Linked DNA regions of Syntrophotalea carbinolica DSM 2380. The protein of the gene in region 2 interacts with the protein of the main gene of each other region in a pairwise test. Links are inferred from orthologs where the notes say so. Each region holds a gene or a part of one and is shown on either strand. Other genes may lie near its edges.

The links.
Region 1: the proteins of mrdA (region 2) and PCAR_RS00610 interact in binary tests that used the Escherichia coli proteins (3 or more experiments, as listed by UniProt). The link is inferred for Syntrophotalea carbinolica DSM 2380 from one-to-one orthologs.

The regions. Positions count from the first base shown.
Region 1 is NC_007498.2:11,686-21,451, reverse strand. Bases 6,399-9,457 are described here. They hold PCAR_RS00610 (penicillin-binding protein 1A), read left to right. Parts: upstream 6,399-6,760; coding sequence 6,761-9,154; downstream 9,155-9,457. Other genes in these bases: nth (endonuclease III), read right to left, coding at 9,161-9,457. Also shown: PCAR_RS00655 (RtcB family protein), read right to left, coding at 1-623; PCAR_RS00650 (archease), read right to left, coding at 655-1,176; PCAR_RS00645 (BCAM0308 family protein), read right to left, coding at 1,139-1,657; atpE (ATP synthase F0 subunit C), read right to left, coding at 1,988-2,254; atpB (F0F1 ATP synthase subunit A), read right to left, coding at 2,356-3,060; PCAR_RS00630 (ATP synthase subunit I), read right to left, coding at 3,077-3,445; PCAR_RS00625 (AtpZ/AtpI family protein), read right to left, coding at 3,429-3,677; PCAR_RS17560 (HD-GYP domain-containing protein), read right to left, coding at 3,828-4,826; PCAR_RS00615 (pyridoxal phosphate-dependent aminotransferase), read right to left, coding at 4,869-6,173; more of nth, read right to left, coding at 9,458-9,766. UniProt on the Escherichia coli protein: Cell wall formation. Synthesis of cross-linked peptidoglycan from the lipid intermediates.
Region 2 is NC_007498.2:1,222,964-1,232,670, reverse strand. What follows is about bases 2,977-5,976. They hold mrdA (penicillin-binding protein 2), read left to right. Parts: upstream 2,977-3,546; coding sequence 3,547-5,406; downstream 5,407-5,976. Other genes in these bases: rodA (rod shape-determining protein RodA), read left to right, coding at 5,414-5,976; mreD (rod shape-determining protein MreD), read left to right, coding at 3,044-3,550; mreC (rod shape-determining protein MreC), read left to right, coding at 2,977-3,047. Also shown: PCAR_RS06075 (SurA N-terminal domain-containing protein), read right to left, coding at 1-900; PCAR_RS06070 (rod shape-determining protein), read left to right, coding at 1,102-2,145; more of mreC, read left to right, coding at 2,229-2,976; more of rodA, read left to right, coding at 5,977-6,511; PCAR_RS06045 (HDOD domain-containing protein), read left to right, coding at 6,627-7,526; PCAR_RS18780 (hypothetical protein), read left to right, coding at 7,684-7,833; PCAR_RS06040 (DNA internalization-related competence protein ComEC/Rec2), read left to right, coding at 7,991-9,707. UniProt on the Escherichia coli protein: Catalyzes cross-linking of the peptidoglycan cell wall. Responsible for the determination of the rod shape of the cell. Is probably required for lateral peptidoglycan synthesis and maintenance of the correct diameter during lateral and centripetal growth.

The DNA.
Region 1 (9,766 bases), 1.2 Mb from region 2 along the record:
TGCACTTCCAGGAAGTGGTTGCCGGAACCCAACGTCCCCAACTGATCGAGGCCCCGCTCCAGGGCCCGGTCCGACAGCAAATCAGGATCCGCCCCTTCGATGCACCCGCCTTCCTCGATATGCCGCAGATCCCGCTCGCTGCCCATACCCTGCTTGACCACCCATCGGGCCCCCTGCTGCAGGACCTTGCGCTCTTGAGCCACGGTCAATTTCAGATCCCGGCGATGAGAACCGATGCCGGAAGGGACATTGCGGAACAGGGCATCGGCCAGCTTCTGTAAATGCGGCCTGACCTGCTGCACCTCCAGATCGGAACGCAACAGACGCACCCCGCAGTTGATATCGTAGCCGACCCCGCCCGGCGATACCACGCCCTGCTGGTCATCGAAGGCCGCCACGCCGCCGATGGGAAACCCATACCCCCAGTGAATATCCGGCATCGCCAATGACGGCCCGACTATACCGGGCAAGGTGGCGACATTGCGCACCTGTTCCAGGGCATGCTCTTTTTTCAACGCGTCCATCATGGCGCGATTGGCGAACACCAAGCCATCGGTACGCATGTCGCCTTCCCGTGGAATACGCCAGCGACATGCATCTATTTGTTGAACCTTGACGACCATAATTCACCCCTTTTATGGAGGGCGGAGCTGTTTATAAATCGAGATAGACGCGCCCCCGCCAGAGCCCGTGAAAACAGCTCACCAGTAGATGGTGGTAGGTGACGGCCTTGATCTCCCGCTGCGGAACGCCGGCCAGCGGTGCCACTGTCAATCTGGCTTCGAGAAGATCCGGTTGCATTCCGCTTAAAACGATATCCCGGGGCCACAATCCCTTGGACTGAATCAGGTAAAGCAGCTCATTGAGCCAGACCACCAGCAGTTCCTCCACATCCCCGGCACGCACTTCGAGGGTTATTTTTTTCGGTGGGGCTGTGGAATCGGCTTGGCCCGCCAACACCGCCAGCATACCCCTGGCCGCCTGCACAAAAAGCTCTTCGCAACTGGACGCCCGGGCCTCGATACCCATGTCGGCCGTATGTTCCAAAAGCCGAAAGGCGGCATTGCCGCCTTTCCTTTTAGCCGGCTCGGATGTGGCGGACGCCAACGACCGAACCTTCTGCTTCCCCCCCATGTTGTCAGCCTTCACGATGCCAGGTGACGCGGCAGATGGCATGATCATCCGTCCACACCACTTTGAGCTCGCCCTGATGCGCCTTATTCAGTGCCCGCCCCAGGTGCTCGGCAAGTTTCTCCTCGGTGGTTTCAATCAGAAGTTCTTCCCCTTCACGCTCCATGCGCATGATACGCACCAGTGGATTTTTGGCCATGGCTTTACGCTCCTCGTTTTTGAGGATATTGCGAATTTCCGTTTCGTGCGCCCACAGGTAAGAGCCCCGCAGGGTAACGTAGCCCTCGGCGTAGCCATCCTTGATTTTGTGACAGCCCGGACACAGATGCCTGACCACCTTCGTATCGGCGGCTAATTTTTCATAAGCCGTCGCATCGATATACCAACGCTTGTTGCGATAAACGGCCTGACACTCAGGACAGATCACAGGTTCCGGCAACCCTTGGCCGGGAAGATAAGGATCGTTACTGGTCTTGCACCGTCCCCGTTTATCACTGATACCGAATTTTTCGCTTTCTTTTTGCATAGATGAACCCCTTTCCCGTGGATTTTAGAGACCCTCTACGCTTTTAGTATAACACTACGAAAAGGGTTGTGGGACGAGAGCCTGATCGAGATATAAGGCTGAAAAACCATAGCTCTATACCGCTTATCGCAAGGGGCGCGGAACAGGCTGTCGGCAAGGGAAGCGTACCGGAGATATTAAACGAGACACATTCTGAAAGGAGGGACTATACATATACCGATACACACAACACGGCGCAGCAGCGAGCATCGGCATGGCTCATAAGAAAAAGGGATGAAACGGCCCTGTGCCGTTTCATCCCTATGGCTTTATCTATCCCTAACGCAGTTTTTAGCCGGCCACAAGCTCCAGCACGACATCCTTGAAAGGGTTGGCGAACAAAATGATCATGGACACGACGAATACATAGATGGCCAGCGATTCGACCATCGCCAGGCCGATCATCATGGTAGTCAGTATCTTGCCGCTGGCGCCGGGATTACGGGCCACACCCTCAAGAGCGCTCTTGACGGCCAGCCCTTGTCCGATAGCCGTTCCCAAGGAGCCGAAAGCCATACCGAACCCGGCGGTTATGATAACCCAGGTGAAAAAATCCATTGTAAATCTCCTTTGATTTGCTTGATTTCTGAGTCTTCAGACCTAATAACCTATATGCAATCCGCCTATGGAACTGTCGCCAACAGCGGGACACGCATACATCAGTGTGCTTCCTCCAGAGCCCCGGCGATATAAATCATGGCCAGCAGGGTAAACACAAACGTCTGGATAAACGCCACCAAAATCCCCATCAGCATCATGGGAATAGGTAACAGCAGCGGTACCAGGGTAAAGAAAATAACCAGTACGATTTCATGCCCGTACATATTACCGAAAAGACGCAGCGCCAACGACAGGGGACGCGCCAGATGCCCGATGATTTCAATCGGCAGAATCAACGGTGCCAACCACCATACGGGCCCCACAAAATGTTTAAAATATTTTAGCCCGTGCTCTCGGACTCCCACGACATGGGTCATGCCAAAAACCGCCAGCGCCAGTGCGGCATTGGTATTGAGATTGGCCGTCGGGGGAGCAAACCCCGGTATCAGGGCAATAAGATTGGAAAACAGGATAAACAGTGCCAACGTGGCAATCAGGGGAAAATAGCGACGGCCCTTGGGACCCATGGTTTCATCGGCCAGGCGTCCCAGCTCCACCAGAACGATTTCAACCAGATTCTGCAACCCGCCGGGAACCTCTGACAGCCGGCGCTTCAGCAGCAGCGCTACCCCCGTCAGCAACAACATGATCAACCAGGCATGGGTGACATGCACCAAAAAACCGTAGTGCTCCAGGTTTTCCAGGCTTGTGCCTTGGGTAAAATGTTCAACCAGCCACTTGAGAAACAAAAAAGGATGCGTCATGAATACTCTCTTGTTGTCATGCCAGGCCCAAAAGCAACGTCGTCCATAGCAGATTGGCAACCACCACCGAAAGGCCGATACTCAGTGCCAGGGGGTGAGCCTTGAGCGGGCCGATCAACACAAAAATAGCCCCGGCCAGACATGCCAGCCTGATGAAAGACCCGCATTGAAAACCTAAGCCCGAGCGCTGTCCAGGAACCGATAGTAACCGGGAAAGGGAACGGTGCAAAGTCTGAAAACCGCCAATAACGGTCAAACCGCCACCCAGCACCCCCACCGTGACCGCCCGTGACTGCCACAGCAGACTGCCCAGAACCATGGCGCCAAGGATCAACCAGTTGCGCCGGGACAGATCCCGTATGATCGTATCACTGCCGGTTGTCACTTTCATCCTCCTGCTGCCGGCGCAACTCTCGACGGGTAAGGATAAAAATATTGCGGAAACCGGCGGCTATTCCGAACCCAAGAAACAGCAGCGTCAACCAGGGACCGGTATCCAGCCAGCGGTCGAGATAATACCCCATAAACAACCCGATCAGGGTCGACGCCACCATAGAAATTCCGACTCCGGAGAGAAACCCTATGGACTTGATCAGCTGTTGTCGGTTTTCCGCCATATCCGTCTATATCCGGGACGCCGCAAAGAGCCGTCGTAAATCGCCGTGCCGCTGGCGAAATTACCTACGATTATAACCTGCTCAAAGGCAACTAGCTAACACAGGTGGCATGAGGAAGTCAAAAGTTTTCCCCCGACTCAAGCATCGCCGTTATGCGGTAAAAAGCCGGATAAACTCGGCGAAAAGCCCCTGGTCCACATCTGCCACTTCGTATTCCTTCATGATTTTGAGCGCTTCGAAAGTGGAACGCCTCTTGTGATAGGGACGCTCTGCAGTCAGCGCCTCATAAATATCGGCAATGCGGCAAATGCGCGCATAGGGGTGAATATCCGAGCCCACCCTGCCACGGGGATAGCCCTGGCCGTTATCCTTTTCATGGTGCTGCAAGGTAATCGTACGTGCTTCATCGGTAACGATGCCATGTTCGCTTAAAATGGTATAACCTTCTTCCACATGACCGTTAACGACCAGCCGTTCTTCCGGCGTCAAAGCCCCAGGCTTATTGAGGATATCGATGGGAATTCGGCACTTGCCAAGGTCATGCAAAAAAAATCCGGTGCCAAGCTTATGCATATCGTGGGACCGATCCAGGCCAAAAAACAACCTGGCCAGGGCCACACCGAAAATACCGACATTGGTTGAATGTATGTAAGTGGCCTGATCGAAGGCCGTCAACCGTACCAGATGTTTGGTGGCCTGATCGTCACTTACAATCAGATCGACCGTCGGCACGATGATATCGCAAGCCTGTCTTATGAAAGGGCCGCGGGGGTCATCGAAAGCACGACGCATGGCATCGCGGCAGGTGGCCTGTACCGCCCTGGCTTTAACGGATGCCTCAATATTCGGATTGGCGACCAGGTCGTCCAAACGGGCACGCAACATGCGGCTGTAATATGCCGAATCGTCGGTCCGGGCATAGATTTGATCGGTACCGTAGTGCTCCAGACCCATGACAGCCTGACGGCTCAATGCGCTATGCCGGGCAGCCAGAAGAACATATTCGCCGCTGCGGTTACGCCGAAACAGGTCACAGGGCGCTTTTTCGATAAAATCGAGAAAGTCCGCACTTACGGCGAAGAATTCCTCCGTGGGAATAGTTTCGGCCAGTTCCATGCTTGCCTCTGAAGCAGATAGTTTATTTCCCATCAGTATGCAGCATCCTGCAACAATTCATGCCCCTATCAGCGATCAGGAGTTCAGGTACGCCGTGATGCTATCGGCGATGGTCTGGAAAATACGCGTGAACTCCTTTTCGTCGCGTTCCAGCAAGGTAATGCGAAAGCCCATTTCCCGGGTACAGAAAGACGAAAGGGGAACCACGCATATACCGGTCGACGCAAGCAGATAGTACACGAAACGCTTATCGAGAGAAACCCCCGGCGGGCTGACCAGACGCTCCACCAGGCTCCGTACCTCGGCATTTTCAATAGGCAGCGTCTGTTTATGGGTCAAAGCTTCAGACTTGATCACGACACTCATGTAAAATGCGCCATTCGTCCGATTGACCTTGGTGCCGGGTACATCCTTTAAAATCTCGTAGGCAATATTGGAACAGTTTTCGTATCGGGCCCGCCGCTCATCGAGATAGGACGGATATTCGGGATGATCCAGAATGCGCGGTATCGCCTTCTGGGGTAAGGTAGTGGAACAGACTTCAACCATCTTGGCATTGAGAATGCTCTGCATGTAGCGCTTGAAAACCGGGTCGCGCTCGGCATTGTAGGTTTCGATCCAACCGCAACGGGCGCCGGGCCACGGCACATCCTTGCTGATACCGCGTAATGCCATGCCGGGTACGTCGCCGATGAGATCCGACAGGGGCTTGGTCGATTGGCCGTTATAGACGATATTCAGGTAGACCTCATCGCAAATTACGAACAAATCGTATTCCCTGGCGATGGCGATCATCTCGCGCAGAATCCGCTCCGGATAGACCGAGCCCGTCGGGTTGTCGGGATTGATGATCAGAATCCCGGAAACCGCCGGGTTGTATTTCACCGATAGCCGCAAGTCGTCCAGGTCCGGATACCAGTTGTTGTCGGGATCCAGACGATAGGAAATAGGCCGTTGTCCGGCATGGGCGGCTTCGGCCGAGGAATGGGTGGAATAGGTCGGCGAAGGGCCGATGACACGTGCCTCGCGCCGAAGAAAGCCGTATACCTTCTGGATCGCATCCCCCAGGCCATTGAAGAACATGATATCTTCGGCAGTGATTTGGGCCTTGCCGCGCCGATTGGTGCGCTCCGCCAAAAACTCACGCGTCTCCAGCACCCCCTTGGTGGGGCAGTAGCCGTAGGAACAATCCTCCATAACCAGTTCAGCCACCAGCTTTTTCATCCACTTGGGTATTTTTTCGCCCTTGGCCACCGGATCGCCGATATTTTCCATGTTGGTTTTGATGCCCATACGCTGAAGCGTCTCGGCAATCTCCACAATGGCCCGAATCTCATAGGTCAATTCGCCTGCGCCGATATGTACGATATCGTTTCTCATAGATTTATCTGAAATCCCTTCAAAAAGCCTCGGTTCACATCGATTTCACATGCACTATAACGTAAAAAGCCATGAGCTTCCAATGCCCATGGCTTACCTGCAAAGATTCTCCGACTCACCGGGATTTTACATAGCAAGACAACGAGCCATTCTGCGACCTTCAGCCGCAGAGCCCATCGCTCGTGCTATCGTTGTTTCGACCAGTACTCGGTTCCGATGGTGAGCCATGTGTCTTCTCCTTTTACTCTATGGTTGGTTAGCACAGCTACCATCGAAAGTCAATCCCTCGCAGCGTCTGCATGAAGGTTGTTAATCCTCTGCTGACACTGAAGTTTACGGACAAACGGACAACGGCAGGCAAACCTTTATGGCCATCTAGGAGTCTTCTTGTTTCGGTCGCATCATCCGCAGCATGACCACCAGGTTTTTTCCTGTCCGAATATTCGAAATGTCAGATCAGGAAAACCATCCTGCCATCGATTGGAAGCAACCAGCTCCGCAGCCCTGATACGGGGCAAAGCGGTTGGTTCAAGTGGGTGATTTATGGTATAAAGAGGGCTTATTTCTTAAGGAGAGACCATACCCCTATGAACATAAAACGCTCTATTAAAATCATCCTCTGGTCGTGCCTCGGCCTTTTTTTGGCCGGATGTCTCGCTCTGGCAACCGCCTACGGACTGGTATCGGCTTCGTTGCCCAAGGTCGATACCCTGGCCGATTACCGTCCGCCCATCATTACCACCATCCATAGCGACGATGGCACCGTTATCAGCGAATTTTCCAAAGAACGTCGCATCCTGGTCCCCATCGTACGCATTCCCCGTCAACTGATACATGCTTTTGTGGCTGCTGAAGATTCCCATTTCTTTCAGCATCGCGGCATCGACCTGATGTCCATTCTGCGGGCCGCCATTAAAAATGTCATGGCCGGCGGTATTCGCCAGGGCGGCAGCACCATCACCCAACAGGTGGCCAAAAGTCTGCTGTTGACGCCCGAAAAGAAGTTTTCGCGTAAATTCAAGGAAGCCATCCTGGCCTGGCGCATGGAACAGAAATTATCCAAAGACGATATTCTGTTTCTGTATCTCAATCAGATCTACCTGGGCCACGGCGCCTATGGTGTCCAGGCCGCAGCTGAAAACTATTTCGGTAAAAACGTCGAACAACTGTCGCTGGCGGAATGCGCCATGTTGGCCGGCCTGCCGCAGGCACCCAGCCGCTATTCTCCCTACCGGCATTTCGACCGGGCAAAAAGACGCCAGGCTTATGTTCTCAGCCGCATGTTGGAAGACGGTTACATAACCCGGGAACAAATGGAGGTCGCCACGGCGGATAATGTGGCTATCCACCCGCGCAACAATCGACAGATACCCGGAGCGGCCTATTTCACCGAACAGGTGCGCCGTTATCTGGAGGAAACATACGGATCGGAAACCCTCAATACCGCCGGATTAAAAGTCTACACCACCATGGACGTCGGCATGCAGCAAGCCGCTCAGTTGGCGGTGCAGGCCAATCTTCTACGGCATGACCTTCGCCGTGGCTACCGGGGCCCACTACGCATCCTCGATACCGAGCAGGAAGTGGCTTTTCTGGCCGAACAGGAAACCCAATTTCCGCAACCGCCGGAGAAGGGGAGCCTTGTTGAAGGGGTGTTGGTCGGAACGCGCGGCCATAACGCCATCGTACGCATCGGTAGCTTGACCGGCACTCTGCCACTCAACAAGGGTCTGGCCAACAAGCTGCGCGTGACACGACGTGGCACATCGGTTAAAAAGGTCAAGGAACGCGTTATCAGCGTTCCTGCAGGGTCGGTGTTACAGGTAAAAATAGAACAAAGCTCCGATAAAAATTTGCTGCTGTCGCTGTACCAGGAACCAGCCGCCCAGGGTGCCTTCATTGTCCTTGATCCCCACTCGGGTGGAGTCAAGGCTCTTGTAGGTGGATATGATTTCACCCAGAGTCAGTTCAACCGGGCTATCCAGGCCCACCGGCTGCCGGGTTCCGCCTTCAAGCCTCTTATCTACGCCGCCGCACTGGATAAAGGCTATACTCCCGCCACCATTATGCTCGATACGCCGATCATTTACCGCGAACAGGATGAAGACGGAACAGAAAAGGAATGGAAGCCGAAAAACTATGCCGAAAGCTTCACCGGTGTCACGACGCTGCGTCAGGCTCTGGCCCATTCCTACAATGTGGTTACGGTGAAAATGCTGCAGGACATCGGGGTAGGCTATGCCATCAATTATGCTAAAAAACTCGGCATCGAGTCCCCTCTGAACCGGGATCTTACCTTGGCGCTGGGATCTTCCGCCGTATCCCCCATGGAACTGGCCACCGCCTATTGCGTCTTTGCCAACGGCGGAGTTCGCATCAAACCGGTTTACATCACCCGCATTGTCGATCGCAACGGTAGAGTCCTGGAATCGACGGATCCGGCCGATTTTCCCGCAGGCCCTGCTGCCGATCAAAAACTGATCAAGCAATCGCCGCAACGGGTCATCTCTCCTGAAACCGCCTATCTGGTCACCAATCTTCTCGAAAGCGTAGTCCAGGAAGGAACCGGATTCCGGGCACGGGCGCTGCAACGTGCCATCGCGGGTAAGACCGGTACCACCAACGACCAGAAGGATGCCTGGTTTGTCGGCTACAGTCCGAAGCTGCTGGCGGTCTCCTGGGTTGGCTACGATAAGGAACGTTCCCTGGGACCACGTGAAACCGGTTCGAGGGCTGCCGCGCCGGCCTGGGTCGATTTTATGCAAACGGTTCTCAAGGATCGACCACGCCACGAATTTCCGGTACCCGACGGTATCGAATTCCGCCCCATCGATCCGGCCACCGGTCTGCTGATTCCCGAAGACAGCCCCAATGTAACCATTGAAGCCTTTGCGTCGGGAACAGCGCCTACGCGCTATACCCTGGAAACGCAACAGCCCCAGGCCATCGATTTTTTCCAATTGGACATGGAAAACAACTGATCTTGATCAGAGACTGTTTTTAACGTCGATGCGGGGGCAAACAGGCTGTACCGGACATCGACTGCATAATGGACGCTGGGCTTTACACAGGGAACGACCATGATGGATGAGTAAATGACTGGTCTGGGTCCAGCTGGGTGGCGGCAACAGCTGACACAGCTCCCGTTCGATACGTACCGGATCGCGCTCCTGGCTCCAGCCCAGACGTCGCACCAACCTTTTGACATGGGTGTCGACAGGCAGCCCGGGAATGTCAAAGGCATTGCCCAGCACCACATTGGCGGTTTTGCGCCCCACTCCGGGCAGAGCAACCAGATCCTCTATGGTTTGCGGAACCTGGCCGCCATGCCGGTCGACCACGGCGGCCGCGCAGCCGATGAGATTTTTGGCCTTATTGCGGAAAAAGCCGGTACTGCGAATGATATCTTCGATCGTTTCGGGTCGGGCTGTAGCCAGGCTTTGCGCATCCGTAAAGCGCGCAAACAGTTCGCGCGTCACGATGTTTACCTGCCGATCCGTACACTGTGCCGATAAAATGGTCGCCACCAGCAACTGCCAGGGATTTTCAAAATTCAGGGCGCAATGAGCCTCCGGATAGAGCTGCTCGAGAAT
Region 2 (9,707 bases):
TTTTTGGGCAGCGGCACGCTTTTTCTGGCGACCGTCCTCATCCAGACCGGCGGTGATGCGAAACAGGATATGAGAGGCTTTGACCTGTTCCTCCACCCAATACTGATCCTTGTGCTTGTCGTAGTAATCCTGAATGGCCGCATCATCGACGGAAATGTCTTTGGCAACATTGTCAGGATCGAACCGCACAAAACGCAAGGCGATCTTTTCCGGTTGCCGAAAGTCCTCGCGGTTTTCCTGAAAGTATGCCTGCAGCGCTTCGTCCGTAACCGTCACCTTGCTTTCATAACGACCCGGCGCCAATTTCACAAAAGCCAGGTCGATCTTTTCATTGCGGTTGCGATATTCATGATCGATATCCTGATCGGTGACTTCGGCATCCTGCTTGATGGCCTCGACCACCTTGCCGAGCAGCAACTGCTCGCGCATGTTGCGTTCAAAAGCCCTGGAGGTCAGATGCTGATAAGCAAGCACCTCCTGGTAGCGCTTGCGATCGAACTGACCGTCTTTCTGAAAAGCCGGAATATCGGCAATTGCCTGACGTAATTCGTCTTTATCGACCGCGATATCCCGATTGTCGGCTTCCTGCAACAACAGCAGACGGTTTACCAGCTGCTCGTATGCCTGGGTATTCAGCTGCAACTGTTTTTCAATCTCCGGTGGCAGACTGCGACCGAAGCGCTTTTCCATCTCCTGGCGCATGTTCTGGTAGGTTATCTGGAAATCCTGATAACTGATAGCGTCTCCGTTGACGTGGGCAATTGCACTGCCGTCCCCGCCGGATCCGCTGTTACCTTTGCCCCAGACCAGGAAAATGGTTCCGACAAAAGCGGCAATGATTGTCCAGAAAACGATTTTTACAAGCACTGACCGCTGCTTTTTGCGAATCAGGTCTAGCATATGGGCGGGCTCCTTTGCATGTTAGTTACAGGTAGGAAAAAATAAGAGGAAATGTTAGTCAATCGGCCCCGGAATTGCAACTCATTTTTCCTTTTGTCTCTTGAAATAACATCGGCTTTTTGCTAGTGTGAAGCTCATTTTTTCAGGCACCTGCCTGACCGTTCCCATACCGGGAGCGGGCGAAAGGAGAAACCCGCCATCATGTTTAACCTTGTCGACTCCATCTTCGGTTTATTTTCAAACGACCTGGCGATTGACCTGGGCACCGCCAACACCCTGGTCTACCTCAAGGGCAAGGGTATCGTGGTCAGCGAGCCTTCCGTGGTTGCGGTGCAAAAAGACAGCATGGGCCAGAAAAAAGTCCTTGCGGTCGGCATGGAAGCAAAAAAAATGCTCGGCCGTACGCCGGGCAGCATCGTTGCCATCCGCCCCATGAAGGACGGCGTCATTGCCGACTTCGATATTACCGAAGAGATGCTGCGGTATTTTATCCGCAAAGTTCACAACCGCAAGACGCTGGTAAGACCCCGTATCGTCATCTGCGTACCCTCCGGCATCACGCAGGTCGAAAAACGCGCTGTCAAGGAGTCGGCGGAGTCCGCCGGGGCGCGCGAGGTCTACCTCATCGAGGAACCGATGGCAGCCGCCATCGGAGCCGGACTGCCTATCACCGAAGCCTCCGGCAACATGATCGTCGATATCGGCGGCGGCACCACCGAGGTGGCGGTTATTTCCCTGGCCGGGGTCGTCTACGCCAAAAGCGTGCGCGTCGGTGGCGACAAACTGGACGAGGCCATCGTGCAGCATCTCAAGCGCAAATATAACATGCTCATCGGTGAGCGCACCGCCGAACAGATCAAAATCGAGATCGGCGGCGCCTACCCTGACGAGGAAGTGCGCACCATGGAAATCAAAGGCCGCGATCTGGTGTCCGGTATTCCCAAGACCCTGGAGATCGACTCCAAGGAGATTCGCGAGGCTCTGACCGAAACGGTCAATGCCATCGTCGAGGCGGTGCGCATCGCCCTGGAGCGCACTCCGCCGGAACTGGCGGCCGATATCGTCGACAAGGGTATCGTTCTGGCCGGCGGCGGCGCCTACCTGCGCAATCTCGATGCCCTGCTGCGCGACGAAACCGGCTTGCCGGTGGTGATCGCGGAAGATCCGCTGTCCTGCGTCGCTCTCGGCTCCGGCAAAGTTCTGGACGAACTCGATCTGTTACGGCGCGTTACCGTGACCTCCTGACAGTCCTGTCCCGACGGGCGACATAGCATTTCAGGCAAAAGAGGGCGCTCGGCCCTCTTTTGCATTGCGATACAGGGTTTTTCATGCTGGAAATGCTCAGAAAATACCGTACCCCGCTGCTGGTCATCTGCCTGCTCATGACCGCCCTGCTGATCTATTCTTCACGTTTACGCAAACAACCCCAAACCACCCTCTTCGAAAAGGCGATCCTGCAACTGGCCAGCCCGCTTCAACGCGGCTTCAGCACGAGCATGCGCTCCCTTACGGGGCTGTGGCAGCACTATCTGTGGCTCATCGATACGCAACGGCAAAACGACCGGCTGCTTGAAGAAAACCGTCGCCTGCAGGGGCAACTCGATCTGGTGCGGGAATTTCAACTTGAAAACCAGCGCCTCAGCGCCTTGCTGTCGCTGCGTGAAAGGCTGACCATTCCGACTCTGCCAGCCCGCGTCATCGCCGAAGATGCCACCAGTCTTTTCCAAACCCTCATCATCGACCGGGGGACGGAAGACGGATTACACGAGGGGTTGCCTGTCGTCGTCCCCGAAGGGGTGGTGGGACGCATTATCCGCTGCTCCGCCCGGCAGTCGCGGGTACTGCTCGCAACCGACGCATCCTCGGCCATGGCCGTGCTGGTGCAACGCAGTCGAGCCCGGGGCATTTGCCGGGGGCGCGGCCAATCGTTGACCCTCGACTTCGCTCTGCTGCGTGAAGATATCGCTACCGGAGACACCATCATCACATCGGGCAATGGCGGCATTTTCCCCAAGGGACTGCCCGTGGGAACCGTCAGCCATACCCAGACAAACGATCTGGACCTGTTCCAAACGGTCACAGTGACCCCCGCCGTCAACTTCTCCCGGCTGGAAGAAGTTCTCGTCATGCTGGACACCGTCCCATGAAAACCCTGACCTGCTACCTGATTCTCGGGCTGATACTGGCTGTGATCGAGACCCTGATTCCCCAAACCATGGCCAGCAAACCGGACCTGCTGCTGTTACTGGTATTGACCCTCGGTTTAAAAGAAAAAGTCATTCTCGGTGGATCTGCCTCCTGGCTGCTGGGCTGTTTACAGGACAGCGTCTCGGGCTTTTCCCTGGGCCTTTACGGGCTGGTCTACCTGCTGCTGTATCTGATCCTTCGAAGCATCTCCGGCCACCTGAACAGCGAAAGCCCGATACTGTTGCTGTTTCTGGTTTTCGTCAGCAGCCTGTTGCAGTCCCTGATATTGGTTTTCACCCTGGGTTTTCTTGCCGAGCACGGCACCTACTGGCGCCAGATCCTCACCGGTATCCCCGGACAAATCCTGGTTAATTTGCTGGCCGCCCTGCTGTTCCTGCAAATCACGACCTGGCTGAAACCCTATAGACGCCGATTTTTAAAACAGGCCGGGGGGCTGTTTTGAACCTAGAATTTGAAAGCGACTGGCAGACCCTGCCGCATAGCCGCAAACGTTATGTACTGGCGTCCCTGATCGCCGCTATTATCTTTTTACTGCTGTTGTTGCGCCTCTGGCAGTTGCAGATCATCAGCAATGATCACTATCGTACTCTGTCGGAGAAAAACCGTACGCGCTACATCCCCATAACTGCCCAGCGGGGACGCATTTTCGATCGCGACGGCAAACTGCTGGCGGATAATCGGCCAGCCTTCGATGTGGCGGTGTTGCGCCAGGAGGTAGACGATCCCTCTTTATTGCTGGAACGGCTGGCCGGCTTTTTATCCATCGACCGGGAAGAATTGCGCAAACGCTGGAATGCCGGCAAGCGCCTGCCCCGTTACCGCCCGATCACCCTGGCCTGGGATGTCGACCGCGACACCCTGGAAAAGATCATGGAAAACACCGTCGATCTGCCCGGAGTGTTGATGGAAACCCGCCCGGTACGCTCCTTTCCGCTGGGGGCCGTGGCTCCTCACTTCCTCGGCTACCTTGGCGAAATTGCCGAAAAGGATCTGAAACTGCCGGAATTCGAGGAATACAGTCCGGGCGATGTGGTGGGCAAAGCCGGTATCGAAAAAAAGCTGGAACATGTGTTGTGCGGCATCAATGGCGAACGACGGGTTGAAGTCGATGTCCAGGGCAAATCCATGCGGATTCTCAAAACCCAGGATCCGCAACCGGGCAACCAGGTCGTCTTGACCCTGCAGGCCTCCCTGCAGCAAGTCGCGGAAAAAGCCTTTGACGGTCAGGCCGGGGCCGCCGTGGTGCTCGATGTTCACACCGGGGAAATCCTCGCCATTACCAGTCAACCGACCTTCGACCCGGCACAATTCGCCCGCGGTCTGACCACCAGGGAATGGCGCGCCTTGCAGAACAACCCCTTGAAACCGCTGCAAAACCGCGCCATCAGCGGACAATATCCCCCGGGGTCCATTTTTAAAATCGTCACCGCCCTGGCCGCCCTCAAAGCCGGGGCCGCCAGGCCTGACACCCGTGTAAACTGCGAAGGCTCCACCACCGTCGGCAATCACACCTTTCGCTGCTGGAAGCGTCGCGGACACGGTGTGACCGACCTGCGCAAAGCGCTTAAAGAAAGCTGCGATGTCTGGTTCTATGAAGTAGCCCTCAACGTCGGCATCGACCGAATCGCCGCCATGGCGCGGGAACTCGGCCTGGGCAGCGCCCTTGGGTTCCAGGTGGGCATGGAAAAAGGCGGTCTGATACCCGACCGGGCCTGGAAAAAGGCTCGCTACGGCACCAGCTGGTATCTCGGCGAGACCCTGAACGCCTCCATCGGGCAGGGGTATATCCTGACCACGCCGCTGCAACTGGCCACCATGACCGCTGCCGTCGCCAATGGCGGCACGGTGTTTCGTCCGCATATCGTGAAAAGCATTGAAAACCTCACAAGCGGGATCGTACAACAAACCGAGCCCGAAATTCTCCACCGGGCCGACTTATCCGCCCAGCATCTGAATGCGGTACGCAAGGGATTAGAAGCCGTGGTCAACGAACCGGGGGGCACAGCCTGGAAGAGTCGACTTGAGGAGTTGCCCTATGCGGGAAAAACGGGGACCGCCCAGGTCGTGAAACTGCGCGACGACATCAAGGACGAAAAGCTGATTCCCTACCGGTTTCGCGACCATGCCCTGTTCGCCGCCTATGCACCGGCCCGCAATCCCGAGATCGCGGTTGCCGTGGTGGTGGAACATGGCAGCCATGGCAGCAGTGCTGCGGCTCCCATAGCCAAAACCATTATCGCCCACTATTTCGGGTTGGACAAACAACCTTCCTCGGATAAAACCCTGTCCAGCGAGTGACTCAATTATGTTTGACCGTCGTCTTCTCACACACTTCGACTGGGGACTTTTGTTGCTGGTGTTGATTATTGCCGGGCTCGGTATCCTCAACCTGATAAGCGTCACCTCATCGTGGGCATCGCCGGCCGCGCCGTTTTCCCTCAAGCAGCTTTCATGGCTGGGAGGCGGACTGATTATTGCGGTCAGTATCTGCGCCATCGACTACCGCCGGCTCGAATATCTGGCCTTTTACCTTTACGCCGGCAACCTTTCACTGCTTCTGCTGGTACTCGTCATCGGTCGCACCTCCATGGGCGCCACACGCTGGCTGGATCTCAAATTTTTCAACCTGCAACCCAGCGAACTGATGAAAATCGTCATCATCATCGCCCTGGCCTGCTTTTTCAGTCGACGGGACTCGCCGCAGGGTTATACATTTCGGGAACTCTGGGCCCCATTCACCATGTTGGCGATGCCCGCGCTGCTTATCATGAAACAGCCCGACCTCGGCACCGCCATGATCGTGCTGATGATCGGTGCTTCCATGGCCTTATTCGCCGGGATTCGACCGGCCACCCTGACGGGCCTGGGATTGCTGGCCGGCAGTGCCGCCACCGGCGGATGGTTTTTGCTGCACGGCTACCAGAAACAAAGAATTCTGACCTTTCTGAATCCGGAAGCCGATCCTCTCGGATCGGGCTACCACATCATTCAATCGAAAATTGCCGTCGGCAGCGGCGGCTTCTGGGGCAAGGGCTTCATGAAAGGCACCCAGTCCCAGCTCTCTTTTCTGCCTGAGCGCCACACCGACTTTGCGTTCTCCGTTTTTGCGGAGGAATGGGGATTTATCGGATGTCTGACTTTACTGGCGCTGTTGCTGCTGCTGGTAATCTGGGGACTCAACATTTCGCGCCACGCATCAACGCGATTTGGCATGTTTCTGGCTTTTGGTGTTAGTGCCATGCTGTTTTTTCATATCGTCATCAACCTCGGCATGGTTATCGGCCTGCTGCCGGTCGTCGGTGTCCCGCTGCCGCTTTTTTCCTACGGCGGCACCAGTATGATTACGACTATGACGGGCGTGGGGCTGTTGCTCAATGTCAGCATGCGACGGTTCAAGTTTTAAGCGGGGTCGCGCACGACCCGCCGAACGCCCTCAAAACCGTTGGCGCAGGCAATGATGCCCCTTAGCCTTATCTGCGCATACGATAACCCGGCCTCATCCCATAAAGGATAAAACCATGAGTGCGACGCAACTTACCCCCGAAACCTTTACGGAGTGGGCTGACTCCGATCCGGAACTGGCCTGTGCACTGGCAGCGGTTCAGGATCTGCCGGCCATGACCGATATTGTCAACGACTTTCTCCTTACCATCGAAGATCCTGACTGGAGCGCTAAAAGCGTGGCTCAGGTCATCTCCCGAGATCCCGTGGTGGCGGCCAGCGTTCTGAAAGTTGCCAACAGCTCCTACTACAGTTTTCAGCGCCAGATCAACAATCTCGAAGGCGCCATTGCCGTTTTGGGTTTGGCCACCATAAAGAGTCTGGTTTTGACAGCCGGTGTCAAAAACATGAACAAACGCTTCGGACTAATCGAAAAACTCTTATTGGAAGATGCCATCGGCTGCGCCTTGTGTGCGCGTGAAATTGCCAGAAAAACCCGTTGTTGCGACCCCGAAGAAGCCTTTTTGGGGGGGCTGCTGCGGCATATCGGCAAAATCGCCATGAACAATCTCGACAGCGAAAAGTATTCGGAACTGGTGCAGGCCGTCTACAACGGGGAAGACAACCTCACGACTCTGGAGCGCAAATTCTTCCCCTACAGTCATGCCGCCATCGGCGCAGCCATGCTTCACCATTGGCACCTGGCACCCCAACTGGTGGCCAGCACCCTTTTTCACAACGATGCCGTTTCGCCCGAAAAAATCGGCGAACAGGCCAGTGTCCTGGCTTCGCTGGTACACCTTGGAGGCCTCGTCTGCCTGCGCCTCGGCTTCGGTCAGCGCACCCCTCAGGAAGAACTCGATGTGTATCATGACCCGGCAACGGAACGCCTGGCCCTGACGGAAGAAGATATCGACGACATTCTGCACGATATCCCCGAGGCCGTCACCCAGACCTGCGCGTCTTTCATGGGATAAACCGCGCAAAGGCACCGGTTTCCCCGGTGCCTTTGCCCATAAAATAGCACAAACACAGTCTGCGCCCCCCCCCAACCAACATACCTTTCAGATCCGGTTGCGACATATTACGTCACACCCATGCAGCAAACTGAACACACCACAAAAGGAGGTGTCCATGTTCGAGTTGCTGCTGCTGATCGGTTTTCTGTATGCCGGGTTTTTCCCGCCGACCCCGGCACCCCATCCCTCTAAAACCGCATCCCGCCCCTTGGATGATCGTCAAGCGCCGGATGCCCGCGTCTTTGACAAATCCCGCATGAGGTGAAAAGACTTGCCAGCAAAAGTAAGAATTGCTAATCTTGCGATTAATCGTTCAAGACAAGGCAGTCCGCTTTTATTGCAACCGCTGCCATGCAGTTCATGCCGCCCCGATCCGGCTTCGATGCCGTCCACCCTCCATAATGAACCTCAACGTTTTAAACATGCCGGTTCTTGCGGCAGCCTATGTAACCGGTGTATTGGCGGCCCAGGCCATACCTCCGCCACTCTGGCACCCGGTCGTACCGTTGATACTGGCCATGGCATGGTTCCCGACACGCCACACCAGGACCGGGATTTTACTACTTATGCTCTTTATCATGGCGTGCGGTTACTGCCTCTGCCATACCCAGCTCCGGTTTGCCTCTGAAACAGACTTCCCGCGATCCCTCCCCAAAAACTCGTTTCAAACGATTTACGGCCGCATTCAACAGGTAAAAACGACCCCGAACAACCGCAAACAGCTCGATCTCCGCCTCCACCATGTTTTACAAAAACAGCATCCTGCGACGGCGGCAGGCGGCGTACGCCTGACCATCGAAAAATCGGCTCGTCGCTTCCGCCCGGGTGACGAGATCGCCGTGCGCACCCGTCTGCGCATTCCGCGTCGGTTCGGAACGCCTGGAGAATACGACTACCCGCGTTATCTCGCGGCTAAAGATATACAGTTTACCGCCTTCATACCTGACGATGAGAGTATCGCTCTGCTGAAACGAGCCGAATTGAATACGCTGAGCCGCCTGCGCAACTCCGTGGGAGATCTTATCGACCGCTCCGTTCCGGACCGGAACCAGGCAGCGCTGACACGGGCTTTGGTCATCGGCGACAAAGACGCCCTGCCCCGACCGCAGCGCCAGCGTCTGGCGCATCTCGGGTTAACCCATCTGTTCTCGATTTCCGGCTTTCATTTCGGACTGGTCGCCACCTTCGGCTACATACTCCTGCAGGCCATCGTGCGCCGCAGCGAAGGACTTCTGCTTTTGCTGCCGCCCCGTCGTTTGCTGCCCTGCCTGCTACTGCTGCCGTTATGGTGCTACCTGCAACTGACCGGCCAGGCTCTGCCAGCCATACGTGCATGGCTCGCCATGGGAGTCGTGGCCGCACTGCTATGCACCCGACGTTGCTGCCGACCGACCCATACGGCACTGGCGATTGCCTGTGTCATTCTGGTTGCAACCCCCATGGCTTTGTTCATGCCGTCCTTCCAGCTGTCTTTCGCCGGGGTATTCGGCATCCTGATTTTCCTGCCCCGCTGGAGCCGCATGCTCCCGGACATGTCCATGCGCTGGCGCCGAGTAGCGCAGATAGGCATGGTCACCCCGGCGGCAACCATAACGACCACCCCCTTTGTGCTCTGGCACTTCCACCTGGTGGCGCCCGCGGGCCTGCTGGTCAACCTGTGGGCCGGACCGCTGTTCGCGGGATTGATCATTCCCGCCGGGCTGCTCGGCCTGATATTGACACCGGTCTGGCCGACAGGGGCTGCAGGCTGTTTTCGAGGCATGGGAATGGTTACCGCCTGGATTTTGGGTGCCTCCGAGCCACTGCTCAACATCCCGGCTCTGGGCCCGCGCCAGCTTTATCTGCCCGGATCCTCGCTGCTACTTATAAGCCTGATGGTCGTGATCCTGTTGCTGCCCTGGCGCAAGTGGCACGCCCTGTTGCTGCTCACCTTAGCGTTAGCCCTGGGACTGTGGCCGGCGCCACACCCGGAACAACTGCGGGTAACCGCGTTCAGCGTCGGGCAGGGAGATGCCTTGCTGGTATCGGACAAGGCGGGGCGGCACTACCTGATAGACGGCGGCGGCATGCCCCGCAGCAGCTTCGATACCGGCGAACGCCTGGTCGCACCGGCACTGGGGCGTCTCGGCATCCAAAGAC